4 regions of the Duganella violaceipulchra genome follow, and region 4 is predicted to be linked to each of the others. Evidence: predicted binding sites of a transcription regulator. Region 4 holds the regulator's gene; each other region holds the start of a gene.
What was found. Region 4 encodes LexA, which represses DNA repair genes until DNA is damaged. Its sites were predicted from a motif close to ACTGTATNNNNATACAGT; they were not measured.
Positions count from the first base shown of each region.

Region 1: a site for LexA is predicted at 1,972-1,989, ahead of imuA (translesion DNA synthesis-associated protein ImuA). Genes of this name have one in related genera too.
Region 2: a site for LexA is predicted at 2,508-2,525, ahead of recA (recombinase RecA). Genes of this name have one in related genera too.
Region 3: a site for LexA is predicted at 1,955-1,972, ahead of KVP70_RS04680 (DNA topoisomerase IV subunit B). Genes of this name have one in related genera too.

Region 1 covers NZ_JAHTGR010000004.1:250,287-255,894, forward strand. The annotation lists gene KVP70_RS09645 (Y-family DNA polymerase) at 1-1,287, opposite strand, end outside; gene imuA (translesion DNA synthesis-associated protein ImuA) at 1,217-1,936, opposite strand; gene KVP70_RS09655 (putative Na+/H+ antiporter) at 2,079-3,332, shown strand; gene KVP70_RS09660 (hypothetical protein) at 3,581-3,889, shown strand; gene KVP70_RS09665 (extracellular catalytic domain type 1 short-chain-length polyhydroxyalkanoate depolymerase) at 3,918-5,081, opposite strand; gene hrpA (ATP-dependent RNA helicase HrpA) at 5,160-5,608, opposite strand, start outside.
Region 2 covers NZ_JAHTGR010000014.1:187,694-193,301, reverse strand. The annotation lists gene KVP70_RS24230 (DUF2889 domain-containing protein) at 1-547, opposite strand, end outside; gene recX (recombination regulator RecX) at 802-1,254, opposite strand; gene recA (recombinase RecA) at 1,331-2,458, opposite strand; gene KVP70_RS24215 (response regulator) at 2,643-3,323, shown strand; gene KVP70_RS24210 (sensor histidine kinase) at 3,320-4,852, shown strand; gene KVP70_RS24205 (DUF4212 domain-containing protein) at 4,855-5,121, shown strand; gene KVP70_RS24200 (sodium:solute symporter family protein) at 5,118-5,608, shown strand, end outside.
Region 3 covers NZ_JAHTGR010000002.1:390,694-396,301, forward strand. The annotation lists gene KVP70_RS04680 (DNA topoisomerase IV subunit B) at 1-1,929, opposite strand, end outside; gene KVP70_RS04685 (hypothetical protein) at 2,144-2,455, shown strand; gene KVP70_RS04690 (P-loop NTPase family protein) at 2,452-2,823, shown strand; gene KVP70_RS04695 (TorF family putative porin) at 2,867-3,628, shown strand; gene KVP70_RS04700 (hypothetical protein) at 4,119-4,676, opposite strand; gene dapA (4-hydroxy-tetrahydrodipicolinate synthase) at 4,673-5,575, opposite strand.
Region 4 covers NZ_JAHTGR010000004.1:118,717-124,324, reverse strand. The annotation lists gene purF (amidophosphoribosyltransferase) at 1-1,442, shown strand, start outside; gene KVP70_RS09035 (cystathionine gamma-synthase family protein) at 1,499-2,743, shown strand; gene KVP70_RS09030 (hypothetical protein) at 2,803-3,297, shown strand; gene lexA (transcriptional repressor LexA) at 3,328-3,966, opposite strand; gene rpsF (30S ribosomal protein S6) at 4,257-4,643, shown strand; gene priB (primosomal replication protein N) at 4,662-4,967, shown strand; gene rpsR (30S ribosomal protein S18) at 4,983-5,273, shown strand; gene rplI (50S ribosomal protein L9) at 5,308-5,608, shown strand, end outside.

The DNA of each region.
Region 1 (5,608 bases), 130 kb from region 4:
CGGCCGGTGGTCGCGCATCAGCAAGGGGATAGGCTTGGCCAGCAACCATGTCGGACGCGGCAGGCCGGGCATGTCCGGCGGCAGTTGGGCGCGGGCGTCGGCGGGACGGATTTTTTCCTGCACGCTGACCCAGGCGTTGGCATGCTCGGGACGATAGTCGGCGCGCGGCGCCGCTTGCAGCACGTTGTCCGGCCCCAGCCGCGCGGTCAGCAATTCCAGCAGGCGCTGCCAATCCTCCTTGCTGCCGCCCGGCTCGGGGAACAATGAGTCGCTGGGCGGCGCCATCGGCTGCACCTGCGGCGCTTCCAGGCACAGGCCGATCACCGGCGCGTCCAGCACCTGCTTGGCCAGCCTTTCCTTGAGCAGGCGCACCAGGTGCTCGTCGCGCCAGGTCGGCTCGGCCAGCACGATGTCGATCACCGTCGGCGGGCCGGCCACCTTGCCGCGCTCGTGCTCCAGCAGCAGCCGGATGCGCTCGACCGCAAACTGGTGCGCGCTGAGCCAGCCAGTGAGCTGCTGCAACAAGCGGCGCGCGCCGAACAGCAGCGCCTCGGCGTTTTCCACGCGGTCGAACAATTCCAGCTTGGCGCGGAAGCTGGCCGGCGCTTCCAGCCATTGATGCATCTCGGCACGTTCGCCGTAGGCATCGTCCAGCATGTCCAGCAAGGCCCGGCCGCAGCGGCGCTGCAAGCCGGGACGCGGCAGGCGGCGCATCTCGCCCAGCGTCAAGCACCCTATGCCTTCCAACCAGCTCAGGTAGGGCCGAGCCGGAGGCAGCAGGCTGCCGGGCAAGCGGTCCATGCGCCGCACTAACGCGTCCATCGTCAAGGCCCTCCCGGCGTGGCTGCGGGCCAGCAGCCAGGCGCCGCGCGCGGTGGGCGCGCAGCTGAGCGTGGCCGTGAAACCGAGCGCCTCCATGCTAGCCGCCACCTGCCGGCACAGTGCGCGGATGCCGCCGAACAGGCGCAGGCTGGCGCCGACGTCGAGCAGCAGCGTGGCCTCCTCCGCCTGCGCCAGCTGCGGCGTAAATTGCAGCAGCGCCATCGCCACCGCCTGCTGCGCGTCCATCTCGCGCTGCGGCGCGCGCTGCTGGAACTGCGACTGCGGCGCCAGCATCAGCGCGCCGCCGCGCCGCATGCCCACGTCCACGCCGGCCTGCCGCGCCAGCGCCGACATGGCCACCACCCGCTCCTGCTCCAGCACCACGGTGCAGCCGTTAGCCGACCAGCGCGGGCAGAATACTTCGAGCGGGAGCCGTGGCAGGTGTAGTCCGATCCAGAGGCGCATGGCGTTGTAAGAGCGAGGGGGTTAAGGGCAAAAATAATGGGGTGTCGCGCTGCGGGCCTCGTCGTTTGACAAAGCCGATGTTGATGCCGCCAGGCGCCGTGTGCAGCGACAGCCGCAGCGGCGCCGGCGAGGCATCCTGCGCGGCCGCCAGCGGCCGCAGCATGCAGAACAAGGTGTCCCCGCTTAGCGCCGCCAGATGCAAGCGGCGCAGCGTTTCGCCGCGCGCATGGTTTTGCCACAGCAGCAGCGCGCCGCAACAGCCGCTGCGCAGCACTTGTTCGGCCGCCCACAAGGCATCGCCGCTCTTGGCGCCGCTGCGTATCCAGATCAGCTGCGACGGCTCCAGCCCCAGCGCCGCCAGCGCCAGCGCCTGCGGCGCATGCGGCGGTTGCAACAGCACGATGGGCCGCTTGCCGAGACCCAGCAACGCCGGCCGCAGCAGGCGCAGCTCGCCGATGCCGTGCTGCTGCACCAGCAGATCGGTCAGCACGCCCAGCGGCCAGCCGCCGCCCGGCAACTGCGCCGACAAGGCGGCAAAGCCGGTGTCGACACAGCGGGTGGCGCTGTGCGCCAGTTGCGACGCCAGCCATAACGCTGGATGGACGGCTTCGGGCGCAAGGGGGATGGAATGGGTGGCGGATCGGTTCATACGGTTCATAGTAAGGAACGGATTTTACCGCAAATACTGTACAAATACACAGTACTATTTGTTGGCGTTTTTGGCAAGGCCAATCTGTATCGTGCGTCCCATGCTGTACCATGTGGCTCAGGCAACTCAACAAGGACATCCTTTGCAAACCATCCAATTGGTCGGCGCCATCCTGTTCGGACTGGCGCTGCTGCACACCTTCGCAGCCAAATCCTTCGAAGTGCTATCGCACCGCCACCCGCGCCACGCGGGCCTGTTCCATCTGCTGGGCGAAGTGGAAGTGGTGTTCGGCTTCTGGGCCTTTATCCTGATTATCGCGATGGCAGTGCTGGGCGGGGGCGACGCCGCCATCCAGTACGCCGAGTCGCGCCAGTACACCGAACCGCTGTTCGTGTTCACCGTGATGGTGGTGGCGGCCTCGCGGCCGGTGCTGGACATCATGGAACGCGTGCTGCTGGTGCTGGCCAAACTGCTGCCTATGCGCACCGAACTGGCGCTGGTGTGGTTCGGCCTGGCGCTGGTGCCGCTGACCGGTTCCCTGATCACCGAGCCGGCCGCGATGACCCTGGCCGCGCTGATGCTGGCGCCGCTGATTTTCCGCGACGGCATGCCGGAGTGGCTAAAGTACGGCGCGCTGGGCGTGCTGTTCGTCAACGTCTCGATCGGCGGCACGCTGACCGCCTACGCCGCGCCGCCGGTGTTGATGGTGGCCAGCACCTGGCAATGGGATAGCGCTTTCATGGCCGCGCATTTCGGCTGGAAGGCTGCCATCGCGGTGCTGATCAACGCCACCGTGATCACCTTCATGCTGCGCAAGCATTTGCGGGCGCCGGCCGCGCCGTCGGCTGACGTCGTGGCCGCACCGGCCGTGCCGCTGACGGTCACCGCGATCCATCTGATGTTCCTGGCGGCGGTGGTGGTGCTGGGCCATCACCCGGTGCTGTTCCTCGGCATCTTCATGCTGTTCCTGGGATTCACGCAGGCTTACCAGCGCTACCAGAATCCGCTGATCATCAAGGAAGGCTTGCTGGTTGGCTTCTTCTTGGCCGGGCTGGTGGTGTTGGGCGGCATGCAACAATGGTGGTTGCAGCCCATCGTCGAGAGCTTGCCGCCGGTGGCGCTGTTCTTCAGTGCGCTTGGCCTGACTGCGATTACCGACAACGCCGCGCTGACCTATCTCGGTTCGCTGATCCAGGGAATTTCGGCGCAGTCGCAATACATGCTGGTGGCCGGCGCGGTGGCCGGCGGCGGTCTGACGGTGATCGCCAACGCGCCGAATCCGGCCGGCGTATCGCTGCTGCGGCGCGGCTTCCAGGACGAATCGATAGGCGCTATCGGCCTACTGGCCGGCGCGCTGGCGCCGACGGCCGTGGCTGCGCTGGCTTTTCTGCTGTAGCCACCTCGACCTGGAATTTCAATCCAAGCGCACGCATGACTTTCAAGATGGTCGCGAAGCTTGGATTGCCATCGGCCAAAAGGGCTTTACATTCCGCAACCAGTGTGACGTGCGGTAAAAAAATATATTAATCCAGTTGTTACAAAATGCGTATTTCATGGCAATTTTGATCACTAGAATGGTTTTGGGTTTAGACCCAAAGGTAGCAACGTCAGGATTCCCAACCTTTTCATTCAAAGGATTACACCATGACCGCCTCCATCAAAATCAGTGCTTGCGACAATGAACTTCGCGTCATCGCCTCCACCGGGGCATTCTCCGCTGAGATCTGCCATATTTCGTCCGGAAATAACGACACAGTAGCCTATGCCGTCAACCTAGGCTCTGTCCTTCCGGGCGGGACCTACTCCCTCACGATGGTCGGCATCAACTGGGGCGGCCCGGCAAGGTTCTCTGTTGAGGTCACTAACAACGGCGCTGTCACCCCATATTCATTCGAAAAGAAAGACGCAGCGATCGGTGTAGTCTGGAGCCCAACGATAATCGTCAATGTATAAAATAAACTTGCAACAACGCGCAATAGGTTTATCGCCGCTGGTGACGTGAGAAAAATTCTAACATCATTTTGCTAGCATCCGGTCCGGCCTTGGCGTTGAAGGCCAGCGCCGGATCGCCGCCGCTCCAGGCGTGCTCGAGGTCGGCGATCTGGGCGACGCGCAGCAGCAGTTTTCTTCCTTCGTAAAAATCGTGCAGCTGGTGGGCGTTGTGGCGGCCGCCGCGTCCTTGCGGCTTGTGGGTGATCTTCGGCGCCGCCGACAGCCGGTTCAACAGCCGGCTTTGGCGCGCCAGCTGGAGTTGGTTGATCGGGCGGACCACCTTGTCGCCCTCGCCCTGAATCAGGATCGCGGGCATGCCGGGGAATTGCGGATGGCGCAGCATCACCTCATGCGCGGCGGCCTCGGTGCGCGTGGCGGCGCCGTGCTGCATCACGCCCAATGCGCCGATGGTGTTGTGGCCAGCGCCGAACACCGGGCCTGAATGCAGTCCCACGGCGGCGAACAGCTGCGGGTGGTTCAGCGCGACGATGTTGGCCATGCCGGCTCCCGCCGAAAGACCGGCGATGTAGATGCGCGAACGGTCGATGGCGTATTGCGACATCACCTTGTTGATCATGCCGACGATGACGGGGACGTCGCCGCCGCCCTCCTGCGTGGCGCGGTCGTACCATTTCCAGCAGCGCTGCGCCTGGACGCTAACCAGTTGCTGCGGATAGAGGACGGCATAGCCCATCTGCTCGGCCCACTGGTTCATGCGCGTGCCCTGCGCGAACTGGGTCGCGGTCTGGTGGCAGCCGTGCAGCATCACCAGCAGCGGCAAGCCTTTGCGTTGCGTGTCTTCGGGCGGATTGTTTGGCAGGTAGAGCCAGTAGCTCATGCGGCGTGCCGGCGTGCCGACACTTGGCGGTGCGCTGAAGTGTGAGGCCAGCCATTTGCCCGGCGATGGGGGGACGTGGCGGGGTGGTGGCGGACTTGCGCGTTGCCCCCGAACACCGGATGCGGGGGTCTGACCCCGGACGGGGTCAGACCCCTTGCGGGCGGGTTTCGGGGCGGCTGCCGGCTTGCGTTTCCGTTCAGGCTTGGCGGCAGCGGGGACGGCGAACAGCGCCGTCACCAATTTGCTGACGGAACGGCTCTGCCGCTTGCCCGTGCGGACCAAGGTGCGTAACAAACTGCTGGCGGCTCTCTTCATGGCGACGATCTCCTGTTGCCATAAAGTCTACCCCGAAACCCACCCCAGCCTGCGTGCGCCAGCGCTCATAGCAGCCGATCAGCGCTGCATCGACTCCCATACTTTCAGCAGCCGCTTGGCCGATACCGGCATCGGCGTGCGCAGCTCCTGCGCGAACAGCGATACGCGCAACTCCTCCAGCATCCAGCGGAATTCCACCATCTTCGGATCGGTGTTCTTGCCGGCCGATTTGTCCTTGTTGGCGCGCTGGTACAACGTGGCCGCCTGCTGCCATTCGGCCATCAGCTTGGCGTCGCGCGCGGGATCGCCGCGCAGCTTCTCGATACGCACGTTCATCGCCTTCAGATAGCGTGGGAAATGCGACAGCTGGCTATACTCGTTCTCCGACAGGAAGCGCTTGTTGACCAATCCCTGCAACTGCGACTGCATGTCGGCCGCCGCCTGCGCGGGCAAGCCTTGCAGGCGCTTGGGCAGGCCATGGAACTCGGTCAGCACCTGCGACAGCAACCGCGCGATCTCGTTCACCA
Region 2 (5,608 bases), on a different contig from region 4:
GGTAAAACTGCGCCACTGCTCCGCCGTCGGTGCGCAGGGCATGGCATTTGTCGAGTTGAAACGGCTTCTGGCGCGGCACGCCGTCATTCTCGGTCGCCGCGTCGTTGGTCGACCAGACATCGTTGGCGAACGCCTGCACCGCGGCCGTGGGCAGGATCTGCGCCAGTTCGGTCAAATGGGTGCAGCCGGCGATGCCGGACAGGCGTTGCTTGAGCTCGTGGCGGAAACCTTTCATCAGGTTCAGGCCGACGAGCTGTTTTTTATAATCGGGGGCAATGGTGTCGCAGTAGCCGGGATACGGAACGGCATCGGATGCGGCTTCGGCATCGACGATGTTCAGTTGCAGATCGACGGTCAAACGCAGGTGCAGGTCATGCAGAGGGGTGCCGGCAGCACGTGGGCCCGAGGCCAGCACGGTGTCGATCACTTTGATGTCGGTGATATGGGCGTCGAGATCCCACAGTCCGTCGTCGCGTGCGTACGCTTGGACAGCAATTGCGCGCGTGTGCCGTAGCGCACGTCGGTTAACTGGGGTTGACAGGGACATAAGACCGATGCCGCTCTCGCGACAGAAATTTAGTAAGCAGCCATGTGCTGATCGCACGTGTCCGCAGCTTCTACGGACAACTACCGCACCTGCGGCGCTGCAAAAACCCCAAAAGTGTAGCACATCAAGACCTCCAGTTGCGTCAGAACATATCTTTTGGAAGGAAAAATGGCCGTTTCGAGATCGTTTTTACAAGAAATTCATCCGTGTTATTTCAGTCATGGAAACATTGCATGGTGCGGCGCGGTAACGGCTCAATCGTCTTCCGGCGCGCCTTTCAGGGCGGTTTGCACGGCGCGCTGGGAGAATCCCCGTTGCAGCAGAAAGCGCATCTGCTTGTTGCGTTCCTGCGGATCGGCGGCCACGGTGCCGAACTTGCGGTTCCAGACCTCGACGCAGCGTTCGGTCTCGCCTGCGGCCAGGCCGGCCTTCAGTTCCTGCAGTTCCTCGCCCTTGATGCCGTGGCTTTGCAGCTCGGCGACGATGCGGCTGTTGCCGAAGCGGGCCGAACGCCGGTGGATCAGCGCCTCGGAAAAACGTTCCTGCGACAGCCAGTTGTTCTTTTCCAGCAGGTCGAGCAGGGCTTCGACGTCGTCGCCCTCCTCCGCGTAGCGCGCCAGCTTGCGGGTCAGCTCCATGCGGCTGTGTTCGCGCATCGACAGATAGCGCAGGGCGCGGCCCTTCAGGCTAAGTTGCGGTGCTGCCATAGAAAAAACCTCTGCACAATGAGAAAACCACCGGCTGAATCAACAGCGCGGTGGTTCGGGATCAAGCGGACGCTGATTACGCGGCGTCGGCCTTGTCGCCTTTGTCTGCCTTATCAGCCTTGTCGGCCTTGTCGACCGATTTCAGCTTGACCACGGTGTCGCCCTTGTCGGCGGCCAGCGGCGGCAGTACGCGCACGCCCAGCGATTCACGGACCTTGTTTTCGATTTCCCACGCCAGCTCGGGACGCTCCTGCAGGAAGATGCGGGCGTTGTCCTTGCCCTGGCCGACGCGCTCGCCGTTGTAGCTGTACCAGGAACCGGACTTCTCGACGATCTTCGCTTCCACGCCCAGGTCCAGAATCTCGCCTTCACGCGAGGTGCCGGCGCCGTACAGGATGTCGAAGTGCGCTTCCTTGAACGGCGGCGCGATCTTGTTCTTGACGACCTTGACCTTGGTTTCGTTGCCGATCACCTCGTCGCCCGACTTGATCGAGCCGGTGCGGCGGATGTCCAGGCGCACGGAGGCGTAGAACTTCAGCGCGTTGCCGCCGGTGGTGGTCTCCGGGCTGCCGAACATGACGCCGATCTTCATGCGGATCTGGTTGATGAAGATGACCAGGGTGTTGGTGCGGTTGATCGAACCGGTCAGCTTGCGCAGCGCCTGGGACATCAGGCGGGCTTGCAGGCCTGGCAGCGAATCGCCCATGTCGCCTTCGATCTCGGCGCGTGGCGTCAGCGCGGCGACCGAGTCGATGACCACCAGGTCGACCGAACCGGAGCGCACCAGCGCGTCGCAGATTTCCAGCGCCTGTTCGCCGGTGTCCGGCTGCGAGATCAGCAGCTCGTGCAGGTTGACGCCCAGCTTCTGTGCGTAGCCGACGTCCAGCGCGTGCTCGGCGTCGATGAAGGCGCAGGTGCCGCCCAGTTTTTGCATTTCAGCAATAGTTTGCAGGGTCAGCGTGGTTTTGCCCGACGATTCAGGGCCATAGATTTCCACCACGCGGCCGCGCGGCAAGCCGCCGACGCCCAGCGCGATATCCAGGCCGAGCGACCCGGTCGACACGACCTGCACGTCCTCGATCGGCGTGTTGGCGTCCATGCGCATTACGGAGCCTTTGCCGAATTGCTTCTCGATTTGGGCCAGCGCGGCGGCCAGCGCCTTGGCTTTTTCTGATGCAGGTACAACAGCTTTTTTATCGTCCATAATGTTCTTTCAACCAGTAGGTGGGTGCAAATTCGTCGGTACAGGCAGCACTGTATAAAAAAACAGTGCTTAATGCAAGCACGATTTTTAAACAATTTTGAGATTGCACAAAAACTCGCCACCTTGCGCGAAATGAAACACAATAGGATCTTCTGCAGCCGGAGTGTGTTGGAGTGTCTACATAATGCGAATTTTACTTGCCGAGGACGACAGCGTGCTGGCCGACGGCCTGACCCGCTCGCTGCGCCAGTCCGGCTACGCCATCGATTGCGTCAGCAACGGCCAGGAAGCCGACACCGCCCTCTCCACCCAGGAGTTCGACCTGCTGATCCTGGACCTGGGCCTGCCCAAGCTGTCCGGGCTGGAGGTGCTGCGCCGCCTGCGCGCGCGCGCCTCGCTGCTGCCGGTGCTGATCTTGACGGCGGCCGACTCGATCGAGCAGCGCGTCAACGGCCTCGACCTGGGCGCCGACGACTACATGGCCAAGCCCTTCGCGCTGTCCGAACTGGAGGCGCGCGTACGGGCCCTGACCCGGCGCGGCGCCGGCGGCGGCGCCACCGTGGTCAGGCACGGGCCGCTGAGCTACGACCAGGTCGGCCGCAGCGCCTACATCAACGAGCAGATGCTGGACCTGTCGGCGCGCGAGCTGGGCTTGCTGGAAATCCTGCTGGCGCGCAGCGGCCGGCTGGTGTCCAAGGAACAGCTGGTCGACCACCTGTGCGAATGGGGCGAGGAAGTGAGCAACAACGCCATCGAGGTCTATGTGCACCGGCTGCGCAAGAAGATCGAAATCGGCGGCATCCGCATCGCCACCGTGCGCGGCCTCGGCTACTGCCTCGAAAAATATACGGACGCCCCCAAGTGACACCGCCGGCCGCACAGCCAGCGCAGCCGGAGCTGGCGAAGGATCTGGAATACCAGCCGCCGGCGCCCGAGGCGGACGAAGGCATCCAGCACTCGCTGTTCGGCGAGATCCTGGACTGGATGCTGGCGCCGCTGCTGCTGCTGTGGCCGATGAGCATCGCGATCACCTACCTGGTGGCCAAGTCCATCGCCAACCAGCCGTTCGACCATGCGCTGGAAGACAGCGTCACCGTGCTGGCGCAGCAGGTGCGCGCGGTGGACGGCAAGGTCATCAAGGGCCTGTCCGGCCCGGCCCGCGACATCCTGCGCGCCGACGATGTCGACAACGTCTACTTCCAGATCCAGGGCCCGCGCGGCGAACACGTGGACGGCGACCGCGACCTGCCGCCGCCGGTCATCGACGAGGACGACAAGCCGCGCGGCAGCGTGCGCTTCCGCAACGACACCATGCACGGCACGCCGGTGCGCGTGGCCTACGCCTACGTGCGGCTGGAGCGCAACAGCGGCGACGAACAGCTGGCGCTGGTGCAGGTGGCCGAGACGCTGGAAAAACGCGGCCAGCTGGCCAACGCCATCATCAAGGGCGTGATCCTGCCGCAGTTCATCATCCTGCCCATCGTGCTGGCCCTGGTGTGGTTTGCGCTGTCGCGCGGACTGTCGCCGCTGGCGCAGTTGCAGGAGCGGATACGCGCGCGCAGCTCGGACGACCTGAGCCCGATCGCCTCCAACCAGGTGCCGGAGGAAATCTCGCCGCTGGTCAATTCACTGAACGACATGCTGGCGCGGCTGTCGCTGTCGATCGAGATGCAGAAGCGCTTCATCGCCGACGCCGCGCACCAGATGCGCACGCCGCTGGCGGGCATGCGCATGCAGTCCGAGCTGGCGCTGCGCCAGACCGACAGCGGCGAAATCCACCGCTCGCTGGAGCAGCTGGCCAAGAGCTCGGAAGCGGCCACCCGGCTGGTCAATCAATTGCTGGCCCTGGCCCGCGCCGAGAACCAGCCGCAGGCCGGCACCGCCATGCTGCCGCTGGAACTGTCGGAGCTGGCGCGCGGCGTGGTGCAGGACTGGGTGCAGGCCTCGTTCGCGCAGCGCATCGACCTGGGCTACGAGGCGCCGACCGAGCCGGTGCAGATCGTCGGCAATCCGACCATGCTGCGCGAGCTGCTGTCCAACCTGATCGACAACGCGCTGCGCTACACGCCGGCCGGCGGCAGCGTCACCGTGCGGGTGCGGCGCGACGAGGAGCACGGCTACCTGGAAGTCGAGGACACCGGGCCGGGCATCGCCCAGGCCGAACGGGCGCGGGTGTTCGAGCGCTTCTACCGCATCCTCGGCAACAAGGCCGAGGGCAGCGGACTGGGCCTGGCCATCGTGCGCGAGATCGCCCAGCAGCACGGCGCCGAAGTCGACATCTACAACAACCCGCGCGCGCAGCAATCGAAGCTGCCGGGCGCGCTGTTCCGGCTGACCTTCCCGCTGCCGCCGCGCCCGCCGGAACAGGAAGGCGAACCGCCGTACTATGGATAACAATGGATAAACCCGCCGCCCCACTCAGCCGCGAACAGCACTGGCACAAGACGCGCCGCCTGACCGCCATCCTGCTGCTGGGCTGGCTGGCGACCGGCTTCTGTGCCGCCTACTTCGCGCGCGAACTGGCCGGCCTGAGCGTGTTCGGCTGGCCGCTGTCGTTCTATCTGGCGGCGCAGGGCGCATCGCTGGTCTACCTGGCCATCCTGGCCGTCTATGCGTGGCGCATGCGCAAGCTCGACCGTGCCGCCCAGGAGCGCCGCGCGTGAAGGCGACCCGCACCTTCTTCCAGCGCCTGCGCAGCTACTACCTGCTGTTCACCGGCGGCTTCGCCTGCTTCCTGGTCGCGCTGTCGGTGCTGGAGCAGGAAGGCATGTCGCGCACCTGGATCGGCTACCTGTTCATGTTCGCCACCATCGTGCTGTACGCGTCGATCGGCGTGCTCAGCCGCACGTCCAACGTGCTCGAATACTACGTGGCCGGGCGGCGCGTGCCGGCCATGTTCAACGGCATGGCCACCGCCGCCGACTGGATCTCCGCCGCCAGCTTCATCAGCCTGGCCGGCGGCCTGTACCTGCACGGCTTCGACGGCCTGGCCTACATCATGGGCTGGACCGGCGGCTACTGCCTGGTGGCGCTGCTGATCGCGCCCTATCTGCGCAAGTTCAGCCAGTACACCATTCCCGATTTCCTGGCGGCCCGCTACGGCGGCGGCGACGGCGACGGCCGCGGCGGGCGCGCGGTGCGCATCCTGGC
Region 3 (5,608 bases), on a different contig from region 4:
ACCCATCAACATATTGAAGCGCGCCGACGATTCGCCGTGCGCGTAGGCGCCCAGCGATACCGGCAGCAGGCGGCGGGTGTCCGGGTTCATCGTGGTTTCCCACAGCTGTTCGGCGTTCATCTCGCCCAGGCCCTTGAAGCGCGAGATCGACCAGGCGCCTTCCTTCAGGCCGTCCTTGCGCAGCTTGTCCTCGATCGCCACCAGTTCGCCGGCGTCGAGCGCGTACAGCTTCTGGATCGGCTTCTTGCCGCGCGCCGGCGCGTCGACGCGGAACAGCGGCGGCCGGGCGATGCAGATGTTCCCGTTGGCGATCAGGCCGGGGAAGTGCTTGAAGAACAGCGTCAATAACAAGACCTGGATGTGCGAGCCGTCGACGTCCGCATCGGAGAGGATGCAGATTTTTCCGTAACGCAGGCCGGAGAGGTCCGGCATGCTGTCGGCGCTGTGCGGATCGACGCCGATCGCCACCGAGATGTCGTGGATCTCGTTGTTGGCGAACAGGCGGTCACGGTCGGTTTCCCAGGAGTTGAGCACCTTGCCGCGCAGCGGCAGGATGGCCTGGAATTCCTTGTCGCGGCCCATCTTGGCCGAACCGCCCGCCGAGTCGCCCTCGACCAGGAACAGTTCGGTGCGGGCGACGTCGCTCGATTCGCAGTCGGTCAGCTTGCCCGGCAGGACGGCCACGCCGGACGATTTCTTCTTCTCGACCTTTTGCAGCGAGCGCAGACGCGATTGCGCCTGCTTGATGACCAGTTCGGCCAGCTTCTTGCCGTAGTCGACATGGTGGTTCAGCCACAGCTCCAGCGCCGGCTTGGAATAGGTCGAGACCAGGCGCACGGCGTCGCGGGAGTTCAGGCGTTCCTTGATCTGGCCCTGGAACTGCGGGTCCAGCACTTTGGCCGACAGCACGAACGAGACGCGCGCGAACACGTCTTCCGGCAGCAGCTTGACGCCTTTGGGCAGCAGCGAGTGCATCTCGACGAAGCTCTTCACCGCGCCGTACAAGCCGTCGCGCAGGCCCGATTCGTGGGTGCCGCCGTTGGGCGTGGGGATCAGGTTGACGTAGGATTCGCGCACCACGGCGCCTTGTTCGGTCCATGCCACCACCCAGGCCGCGCCTTCGCCCTCGGCGAAGCCTTCGGCGTCCGGGCCGGCGAATTGCGCGCCTTCGAACAGCGGGATCAGGGTCTCGCCGTCGGTCGCTTGCGCCAGCGCCTCGGTCAGGTAGCCGCGCAGGCCGTCGTTGTACTGCCAGACCTGCGATTCGCCGGTCTTGGCGTTGGTCAGCGTGACGGTGACACCCGGCAGCAGCACGGCCTTGGAGCGCAACAGGCGCTGCAACTCGGTCTGCGAGATGGCGGGGGAGTCGAAATATTTGGCGTCCGGCCAGGCGGTGACGCGGGTGCCGGACTTTTTGCCGTCGCGCGGCGCGACCGCGGAGGACAGCGGCTCGACCACGTCGCCGTGCTCGAAGGCCAGTTTGTGCAGGCCGGTGCCGTCGGGCTCCTTGCGCCAGACGGTGATCTCCAGGCGCTTGGACAGCGCGTTGGTGACCGACACGCCGACGCCGTGCAAACCGCCCGAGAACGCGTAGGCGCCGCCCGAACCCTTGTCGAACTTGCCGCCCGCGTGCAGGCGGGTGAACACGATTTCCACCGTCGGCACGCCCTCTTCGGGGTGCAGGCCGACCGGGATGCCCCGGCCGTCGTCTTCGACGGTGATGCTGCCGTCGGCGTTCTGCGTGACGATAATGTTTTTACAATGTCCGCCCAGCGCCTCGTCCGAGGCATTGTCGATCACCTCCTGGATGATGTGCAGCGGATTCTCGGTGCGGGTGTACATACCCGGGCGTTGCTTGACGGGTTCCAGGCCCTTGAGGACCCGGATGGATGCTTCGCTGTAGTCGGAAACTGGTTTTTTAGTGGCCATACGTGATCAAGCTTGTAATTTCGATACTGGGTTTATGTACAGTTTTATGCGGACGTTTGCGTATTCTATCCTCAACCGGGCGTAATCGCGGCAAAAAAACGGCGCGGGCCAATTTATACACGATGTTTACAACCACGGCCCGCCTTTTTAGACCGTTTTTACGGCGCCATCGATAAGCTGTTTTGTATCGCAACGATCAATCCAGGGGTTCGATATGCATGCTTTCTTCCATACCAGGGCGGCCCAGCGCCGCTCGATCTGGGCCGCCGACTATCGCAAAACGGCGCCGGCCTGCGTGATGCAGCTGACCGTCGACACCGCCGCCGTGACGGCGCTGCGCCAGATGGTGACGCGCATTTGCGGCGACGCGCTGGAGTTCATGCGCATCGAGGCCTGCGAGCACGGCGCCCGCATGAAGGTGTGGCTGTGCGTGGGCGCGTCCATGGTGGCGCGGGTGATGGAGGCGGTGATGCAGGCATTGCCTGGCGCCGAATTCGGCCGCTTCACCGTGCGGGGCGCTGCATGATCGTGGCGGCCGCCAATCGGCACGGCGGCACTGCCGTGCTGGTCGACACCGAAGGCCGCGACAGCGCCGAGAGCCGCGCCGAGCTGGTCGCCGCGCGGCTGGCGGTGGTGCCGCTGAAGCCGGACCAGGCCGACCTGTCGACCCGCTACCAGCTGATCGCCCGTTTGAATGCCGCGCGCATGTTCAATCCCGGACTGCGCGTGCTGTTTGTGCTGGTCGGCGGCGCCGGCGAACCCACCGACGCCGAGCGTGCCGCAGTGCGCGCCTATGTGGCGCAGGTGATGTCGGCCACGCTGGCCAGCACTGTTATCCACGGACAGGAGCCGGCCGATATGGACGCCCTGTACCGCGAAGTTTTTACCGCTTGATGTTTTTACCACTTGATCTAACCACCAAAAGAAAGACCGCATCATGAAGAAATTGATACTCGCCGCAGCCGTCGTCGCTGCTTTCACGGGCACGCACGCTTACGCCGAGGATGCCGCGCCGGCCGCCAAGCCGGATAATGAGACCAGCTTCAACGCCGCGGTGGTCAGCGACTACCGCTATCGCGGCATTTCGCAGACGCGTCTGAAACCGGCCCTGCAAGGTGGCTTTGACTACACCAACAATCCGACCGGCTTCTACGCCGGCACCTGGCTGTCGACCATCAAATGGACCAAGGACGCCGGCGGCAGCGGCGACATCGAGTGGGACATCTACGCCGGCAAACGCGGCCAGCTCACGGCCGACGTGTCCTACGACGTGGGTGTGCTGACCTATGTCTACCCGTCCAACGACCTGTCGCACGTCAGCGGCTTCGCCAACGCCAACACCACCGAGGTGTACGGCCAGCTGGGTTACGGCCCTGCTTATATCAAGTATTCGCACTCGGTGACGAATCTGTTTGGTTTTGTCGACAGCAAGAACAGCGGCTATCTGGACCTGGGCGCCAACATCGAGGCGGGCGAGGGCTACACGGTCAACCTGCACGCCGGCCACCAGAACGTCAAGCACAATGGCGCGGCCAGCTATAGCGACTGGAAGATCGGCGCCACCAAGGACTTCGGCGTGGTGACTGGAGCGCTGGCGGTGATCGGCACCAACGCCGACAAAACCGCCTACGCTTCGCCGGCCAACGGCAAGTTCCTGGGCAAGACCGCGCTGCAGCTGACCATCAGCAAAGTGTTCTGATCGGTCTAGCATCCGGTCTTCAAAGGGGCGGCGCGTTGCGCGCGCCCTTTCTTTTTTGCCTGCGACGTTAGGTATGCGGAGGGCGGGTCCTGTTTTTTCGGCTTTTACTAAAACGTGATAACCACTACTACCCAACGCTAACCACCGATATTTCGCGCGAGTTTGCGATATTTTCGGAACTAAACCCCGCTAAGCGGCTCTAACGAATATAGGGGTGGCGCGCAGGCAGACAGCCAGCGCTCGCGGGCGCGGGAGACGCCAAGCCCTGATCCCGCCAACCGGGCGGCAGGTGCTGAGCGCGTCCGCGCCTCGCATCTGCCGAAGGATCACCAATCCGGTCCGCTGCCAAACGAAATCCGCTCTCCCAGCGTATCGGCAGCGCTGCCAGGCAAAGGTACTCAGCGCAAGTCCGGCTCTGGGCGAAGCGCCCGCCGCAGGAAGCGCCGTGCGGCGAAACATATTCCCGAAAATTCGTGAAGAACCTTTTCTTTCAGTTGTACGCCCGGCTCGCGCCGGCGCGGAATACTTCACTGTAGAGATGGCGCACTTCCGGGGCGCACAGCACATAGGCCGTCTTGCGCGAGTCCAGTTCCAGTTCGCTGTGGTGGGAGTGGTAGGTGCCGCGCTGGTCGAGTTCCAGCGTGTCAGCCAGGCGCGCGCCGGGGATTTGCGCGACGAACACCAGCAGGCATCCGGTCTGGTGCGGCGTCAGCGGCTTGCTGCCGTGGGCCACGGTCACCAGCACGCGGGCGCAGGGATTGAGCTCTTGCGCCCGTCGCAGGCGGCCGAGGAAGTCGGCGTGGCGGCCTTGTTCTATTTCGGCGGGGCGCACCAGCGCCACGATGACGGCCGCACGGGCCAGCGCCGCATCGGCGTCGCGGTGGGAGGCGTCGATCACCAGGTCGTCGTACAGATGCGGATCGTAGGCGCCGGGGTGGGGGCTGACCAGCAGCACCCGACTGCCGGCCGCCACCCGCAGCATGGCCAGGTCTTCGGCCAGGTCGGAGACGGTGGCGTTGCCGTCCATGCCAGTGAGGGCGACGATCATATGACCTCCGCCGAGGTGTAGACCGGAACCTCGTCCAGCGCTTCCAGCATGGTCGCGATGCGCGCCTTGCAGCCATTGGTGGCGGGCGTCATGGGCAGGCGCAGCTCTTCGCGCAGCACGCCCTGCATCGCCAGCGCGGCCTTCAGCGGCGCCGGATTGGGTTCCGAGAACATCAGCTGGATCAAGGGTTGCAGTCTGGCGAACAGCTCGCGCGCTTCGGGCAGGCGCTGTTCCTCGACCAGCTCATACAACTGCACGAACAGGTCGACGCGGATGTGGGCCGAGGCCGAGATGGCGCCGTGGGCGCCGCTGCACAACGCCGACAGCAGCAGCGCGTCATCGCCGCACAGCACCGACAGCGGCGTATGTTCAACCAGATCGGTGATCTGGCGCAGCCGGCCGCCGGCCTCCTTGATGGCGGCGAACTGCGGCCGCTCGGCCAGCCGGCTGGCGGTGGCCAGCTCCAGGTTGACGCCGGTGCGCGCCGGCACGTTGTACAGCACGATCGGGCGTCCGGTCGAGGCGGCGATGGTTTCGAAGTGCCGCACCAGGCCTTCCTGCGAGGGGCGCACATAGGCCGGGGTCGACACCAGGTAGCCCGCCAGGTCCAAATCATCGAATTGCAGCACGCGGCTGGCGGCGGCGTAGGTGTCGCTGCCGCCTATGCCCATCAGCACTGGGCAGCGCTTGTGCGCCGCCTCCAGCACGGCGGCCAGCGCCGCGCCCTGTTCGGCCAGGTCCAGCTGCGGCGCCTCGCCGGTGGTGCCGCACACCACCAGGCCGTGCACGCCCTGGTTCACCAGGTCGGCGGCCAGGTTCTGTAAACGGGGTAAGTCGATTTCACCATGATGCATGGGGGTGACCAGCGGCACCCAGATGCCGTGTAGGGAGGTAAGCATGTTTTCTTCAGGTAGTTGCGACAGAAAAAGCGT
Region 4 (5,608 bases):
GCCAGGATGCGGCAGGTATCGCGACCAATCACAGCAGCATGTTCGCCATGCACAAGGCCAACGGCCTGGTTCGTGACGTTTTCCGTACCCGTAACATGCGTACGCTGCAAGGCAATTCCGGCATCGGTCACTGCCGCTATCCAACCGCCGGCTCGTCGAGCGAGGAAGAAGCGCAACCGTTCTACGTCAACGCCCCGTTCGGCATCACCTTGGCGCACAACGGCAACCTGACCAACTGGGAACAGCTCAAAAAAGAAATGTTCCAGAACGACCGCCGCCACATCAACACCGATTCCGATTCGGAAGTGCTGTTGAACGTGCTGGCCCACGAGATCCAGAAAGCCACCACCGGCATCTCGATCGACGCCGACACGATTTTTGAAGCCGTGACCGTGCTGCATCGTCGCGTGCGCGGCGGCTACGCTGCCGTGGCGCAGATCGCCGGCGTCGGCCTGCTGGCCTTCCGCGATCCGTTCGGCATCCGTCCGCTGTGCCTGGGCATCAACGAAACCGAGCAGGGCGCCGAGTACCTGATCGCCTCCGAGTCGGTGGCGCTGGAAGGCATGGGCTTCCGCTTCGTGCGCGACATCGCGCCGGGCGAGGCGGTCTTCATCGACGCCGACAAGCAGCTGCATTCGCGCCAGTGCGCCGACAATCCGTCGCTCAATCCATGCGTGTTCGAGTTCGTCTATCTGGCGCGTCCGGATTCCGTCATCGACGGCGCCTCCGTGTACGCCACCCGCCTGAAGATGGGCGAGTACCTGGCCGAGAAGATCAAGCGCGAATTCAAGGACGGCGAGATCGACGTCGTCATGCCGATTCCGGATTCGTCGCGTCCGGCCGCGATCCAGCTGGCGCTGGCGCTGAACGTGGAATACCGCGAAGGCTTCATCAAGAACCGCTACATCGGCCGCACCTTCATCATGCCGGGCCAGGCCGCGCGCAAGAAGTCGGTGCGCCAGAAGCTGAACGCCATCGCCTCCGAGTTCAAGGACAAGGTCGTGCTGCTGGTGGATGACTCCATCGTGCGCGGCACCACCAGCCGCGAGATCGTGCAGATGGCGCGCGAAGCCGGCGCCAAGAAGGTGATCTTCGCTTCGGCGGCGCCACCGGTGATCTTCCCTAACGTGTACGGCATCGACATGCCTACCCGCGACGAGCTGATCGCCTATGGCCGCAGCACCGAGGAAGTCTGCCGCGAGATCACCGCCGACCACCTGGTGTACCAGGACATCGACGCGTTGAAGCGCGCCATCTCCGACGTCAACCCGGCGCTGAAGAACTTCGAGGCTTCGTGCTTCGACGGCGTCTACGTCACCGGCGACATCTCCAAGGACTACCTGGACAAGCTGGAATACGCGCGCCACCATCCCAAGGCCGCCGGCCCCGAGGACGCTGGACGCTCGCAACTGAATCTGAATCTCGCGACCGCCGAAGGCTGATGTCGCGCCCGGTGCGGATGAGTCCGCACCGGGCTTTTTTTTTTGACTGCTTGAATATGAACGACAAGAAGAACTACGGCTTCACCACCACCATCCTGCACAACGATCGCCAGAAGGGCATCGAGCACGGTTCGCTGCACAAGCCCATCCACACTTCGGTCGCCTTCGGTTACGCCGACGCGCGCCAGTTGGCGTCCGTGTTCCAGGGCAAGGAGCCGGGCTTCCGCTATGGCCGCCAGGGCAACCCGACCATCTCCGCGCTGGAGGACAAGGTCAACCAGATGGAGCAGGGCGTCGGCACGATCTGCTTCGCCACCGGCATGGGCGCGATCGGCGCCGTGTTCCAGTCGCTGCTGCGCGCGGGCGACCATGTGGTGTCGTCGTCTTTCCTGTTTGGTAACACCAACAGCCTGTGGCAGACCACCATGGCGCAGGGCGTGGCCGTGTCCTTCATCGACGCCACCGACGTCGCCAACGTCGCCGCCGCCATCACCGACCAGACCCGCGTGGTGTTCGTCGAGACCATCGCCAATCCGCGCACGCAAGTGGCTGACCTCAAGCGCATCGGCGAGCTGTGCCAGCAGCGCGGCATCCTCTACATCGTCGACAACACGATGACCACGCCTTACCTGTTCCGTCCGAAGGCTGTCGGCGCCGGGCTGGTGGTCAACGCGCTGACCAAGTCGATCGGCGGCCACGGCAACGCCCTGGGCGGCAGCCTGACCGACACCGGCGCCTACGACTGGACCCGCTACCCGAATATCTACGAGAACTACAAGAAGGCCGCGCCGCTGCAATGGGGTCTGGCGCAGATCCGCGCCAAGGGCTTGCGCGATTTCGGCGCCTCGCTGGCGCCGGAAGCGGCGCACCACATCGCCGTCGGCGCCGAGACGCTGGCGCTGCGCATGGAACGCACCAGCGCCAATGCGATGGCGCTGGCCAGGCTGCTGGAGGCGGACGAGCGGGTGGCCGCCGTCTATTATCCTGGCCTGGCGTCGCACCCGCAGCACGCCATCTCCGGCGAACTGTTCCGCAGCTTCGGCTCGCTGCTGAGTTTTGAGCTGAAGGACGGCATCGACTGCTTCGACTTCCTGAACCGCCTGAAGCTGGCGATTCCGGCTTCCAACCTGGGCGACACGCGCACTTTGATCATTCCGGTGGCGCACACCATCTTCTTCGAGATGGGGGCGGAACGCCGGGCGTCGATGGGCATCGCCGAATCGTTGATACGGGTGTCGGTCGGCATCGAGGATACCGACGATCTGTTGGACGATTTCACCTGCGCACTGGAAGCTTGCTGAGCATCGCGCCGAGTTGTGATAATCTAAGCTTTCAATTTTGCTAAGCGGGAGGGGGTGTTATGAGAGCAGCATGGGTACTTGCCTTGACCGTGCTGTCGACTAACGCCTTCGCCGACGAGCAGGCCCGCCGCCTGGCGCGGCAGGCCGAGATCGAGTACTACACCAGCCACTACGACGGCGCCGATATTGCGCTGGCCCGTTTCAACTGCCAGCCTCCTAACATCCCGATGCGCCCGGCGCTGGCCGGCGGCCCTGCGGTGACGCGGGCGCTGGCCGCGTGGCGCAGCTGCTACGACCAGTTCCTTGCCAATTACAATGCCGCGCTCCCGGTCGGCAAGAGCATCCCGCCCGACCTGGCCGACCTGATGACAGATGATGAAATGGACGCCGCGCAGACGTTGATGAGCGAGGTGTTCGTGCGCGTGGCGGATGAGGCCAAGCGCCAGGCGGATGCCGTCACGCTGGCGCAGGCCGCGTGGGAAGGCCGGCGCGGCGACATCGCCTTGAGCGCGCGCGACCTGTCGCATCTGCCGGAGACGGCGGGCAAGCGCTAGGCGCGCAAGCCGCCGGTCCTGCCGCAATGCTTAGTGCCAGCTGCGCATCAGGCCGACCGCCAGGCCTTCCAGCGCGAACTCGTCGGCTTCGGGATCGACCTTGATGATCTTGAAGTCCGGGTTCTCCGGCAGCAGTTCGACGAGCGAGCCGGTCTTGCGGTAGCGCTTGACGGTGACGTCGTTGCCGATGCGGGCCACGACGATCTGGCCGTTCTTGGCGCTATCGACTTTTTTGACGGCCAGCAGGTCACCGTCCATGATGCCGGCGTCGCGCATCGATTCGCCGCGCACCTTCAGCAGATAGTCCGGGCGGGAGGAGAACATGGCCGGATCGACGCTGTAGCTGGTCTCCAGGTTTTCCTGCGCCAGCATGGGCGAGCCGGCGGCCACGCGGCCGATCAGCGGCAGCGACATCATCAGCGACACCGGTGCCTTGGAGGCGGCCGGCTCGGCGTGCACGCCCAGCAGGCGGATGCCGCGCGAAGTGCCGGCGGCGATCTCGATCGCGCCCTTGCGCGCCAGCGCCTGCAAATGCTCCTCGGCCGCGTTGGCGGATTTAAAGCCCAGCTCATTGGCGATTTCGGCGCGGGTCGGCGGGAAGCCTGTGTTTTCGATGGCATCCTTGATCAGATTGAGAATTTGTTCCTGTCTTGCGGTGAGCTTGATCATAGAGTGCTTTAGGCCTGTGTATATAGACAGTCTGTATTTTTGTACAGTGTGAGACGAAATGCAAGGGAATTTGTTGCTTAGCACGAAATAATTTCATGGTGGGGTCAAGTCTGACATTCGGACACGGCCTCGACCGTAGCTTCGTACTACGGTCGAGGCCGTGTCCGAATGTCAGACTTGACCCCGGATTGTCTTTTGGCGGAAAAGCTGCTATAGTCGCGGGCTTACCTCTTCCCACACCTGTCTTGACGCCAGGGTGGGCTATATTCACAGTCCTTAAGGGAGTTTGCATGCGTCACTATGAAATAGTATTTATCGTCCATCCGGACCAGAGCGAGCAAGTGCCCGCCATGATCGAGCGTTACAAAGCCTCGGTAACCACCCGCGGCGGCTCCGTGCACCGTGTTGAAGATTGGGGCCGTCGTCAGATGGCTTACTCGATCCAGAAACTGGCTAAAGCACACTACATCTGCATGAACATCGAATGCGACAACGAGACCCTGGTCGAGCTGGAAACCGCCTTCAAATTCAATGATGCCGTGCTGCGTCACCTGACCGTCAAGATGAAGAAGGCGGAAACCGCTCCTTCGCCGATGATGAAGTCGGTACAACGTGAAGATGCAGCGAAATCGCATCGCACCGAAGCTCCAGCAGTTGCTGCTGCTCCTGCGGCCTAATTGTTGCCAGGAACCGAGCTGAATCAGCTCCAGTTTATTGCCCTCATCGCCGAACGGGACGCCTTGCGCTATACCCCGGCCGGCATGCCGATCGTGAACGCTGTACTCCAGCACCGATCCCAGCAGATGGAGGCAGGCATCGCCCGATTGAGCGAGTTTGAAATTTCCGCGGTTGCCGCGGGCGAGATTTCAGGCCGCTTCAGTCAGGCGCCACTGGCAGGCATGTATCAGTTCACCGGTTTTCTGAACAAGAAGAATCGCAATAGCAAAAGCCTGGTGTTTCACATCATTGATTTTAGTGCTGTCCCAGACAGCTCAATTTAGATACAGGAGCCTAAAATGGCATTCGGTAAAAAGTTCGACAAAAACAAGCTCAAGCTGAAAGAAAAGCGCAAGCAACAGAATCCTTTGTTCAAGCGTAAGAAATTCTGCCGCTTCACCGCAGCAAACGTAGAACAAGTTGACTACAAAGACGTCGACACCCTGAAAGACTTCGTCCAGGAAAACGGCAAAATCATGCCAGCACGTCTGACCGGTACCAAGGCGCACTACCAGCGCCAAGTTGACACCGCAATCAAGCGCGCTCGCTACCTCGCGCTGCTGCCTTACACCGATCTGCACCACGCTTAATCGCGTCGTCTAGATAAGATCCTGGAGAAGAACTATGCAAATCATTCTGTTAGAAAAAGTCGTCAACCTGGGCAACCTGGGTGAAGTCGTTAAAGTTAAAGACGGTTACGCACGTAACTTCCTGATTCCGCAAAAAATGGCTCGCCGCGCTACCGCGTCCGCCGTTGCTGAATTCGAAGTCAAGCGCGCTGAACTGGAAAAAGCTGCTGCTGAAAAGCTGGCCGCTGCTCAAGCTCAAGGCGAGAAACTGAACGGCATGACCGTGAACGTTTCGCAAAAAGCTGGTGTTGACGGCCGTCTGTTCGGCTCCGTCACCAACTTCGACATCGCTGAAG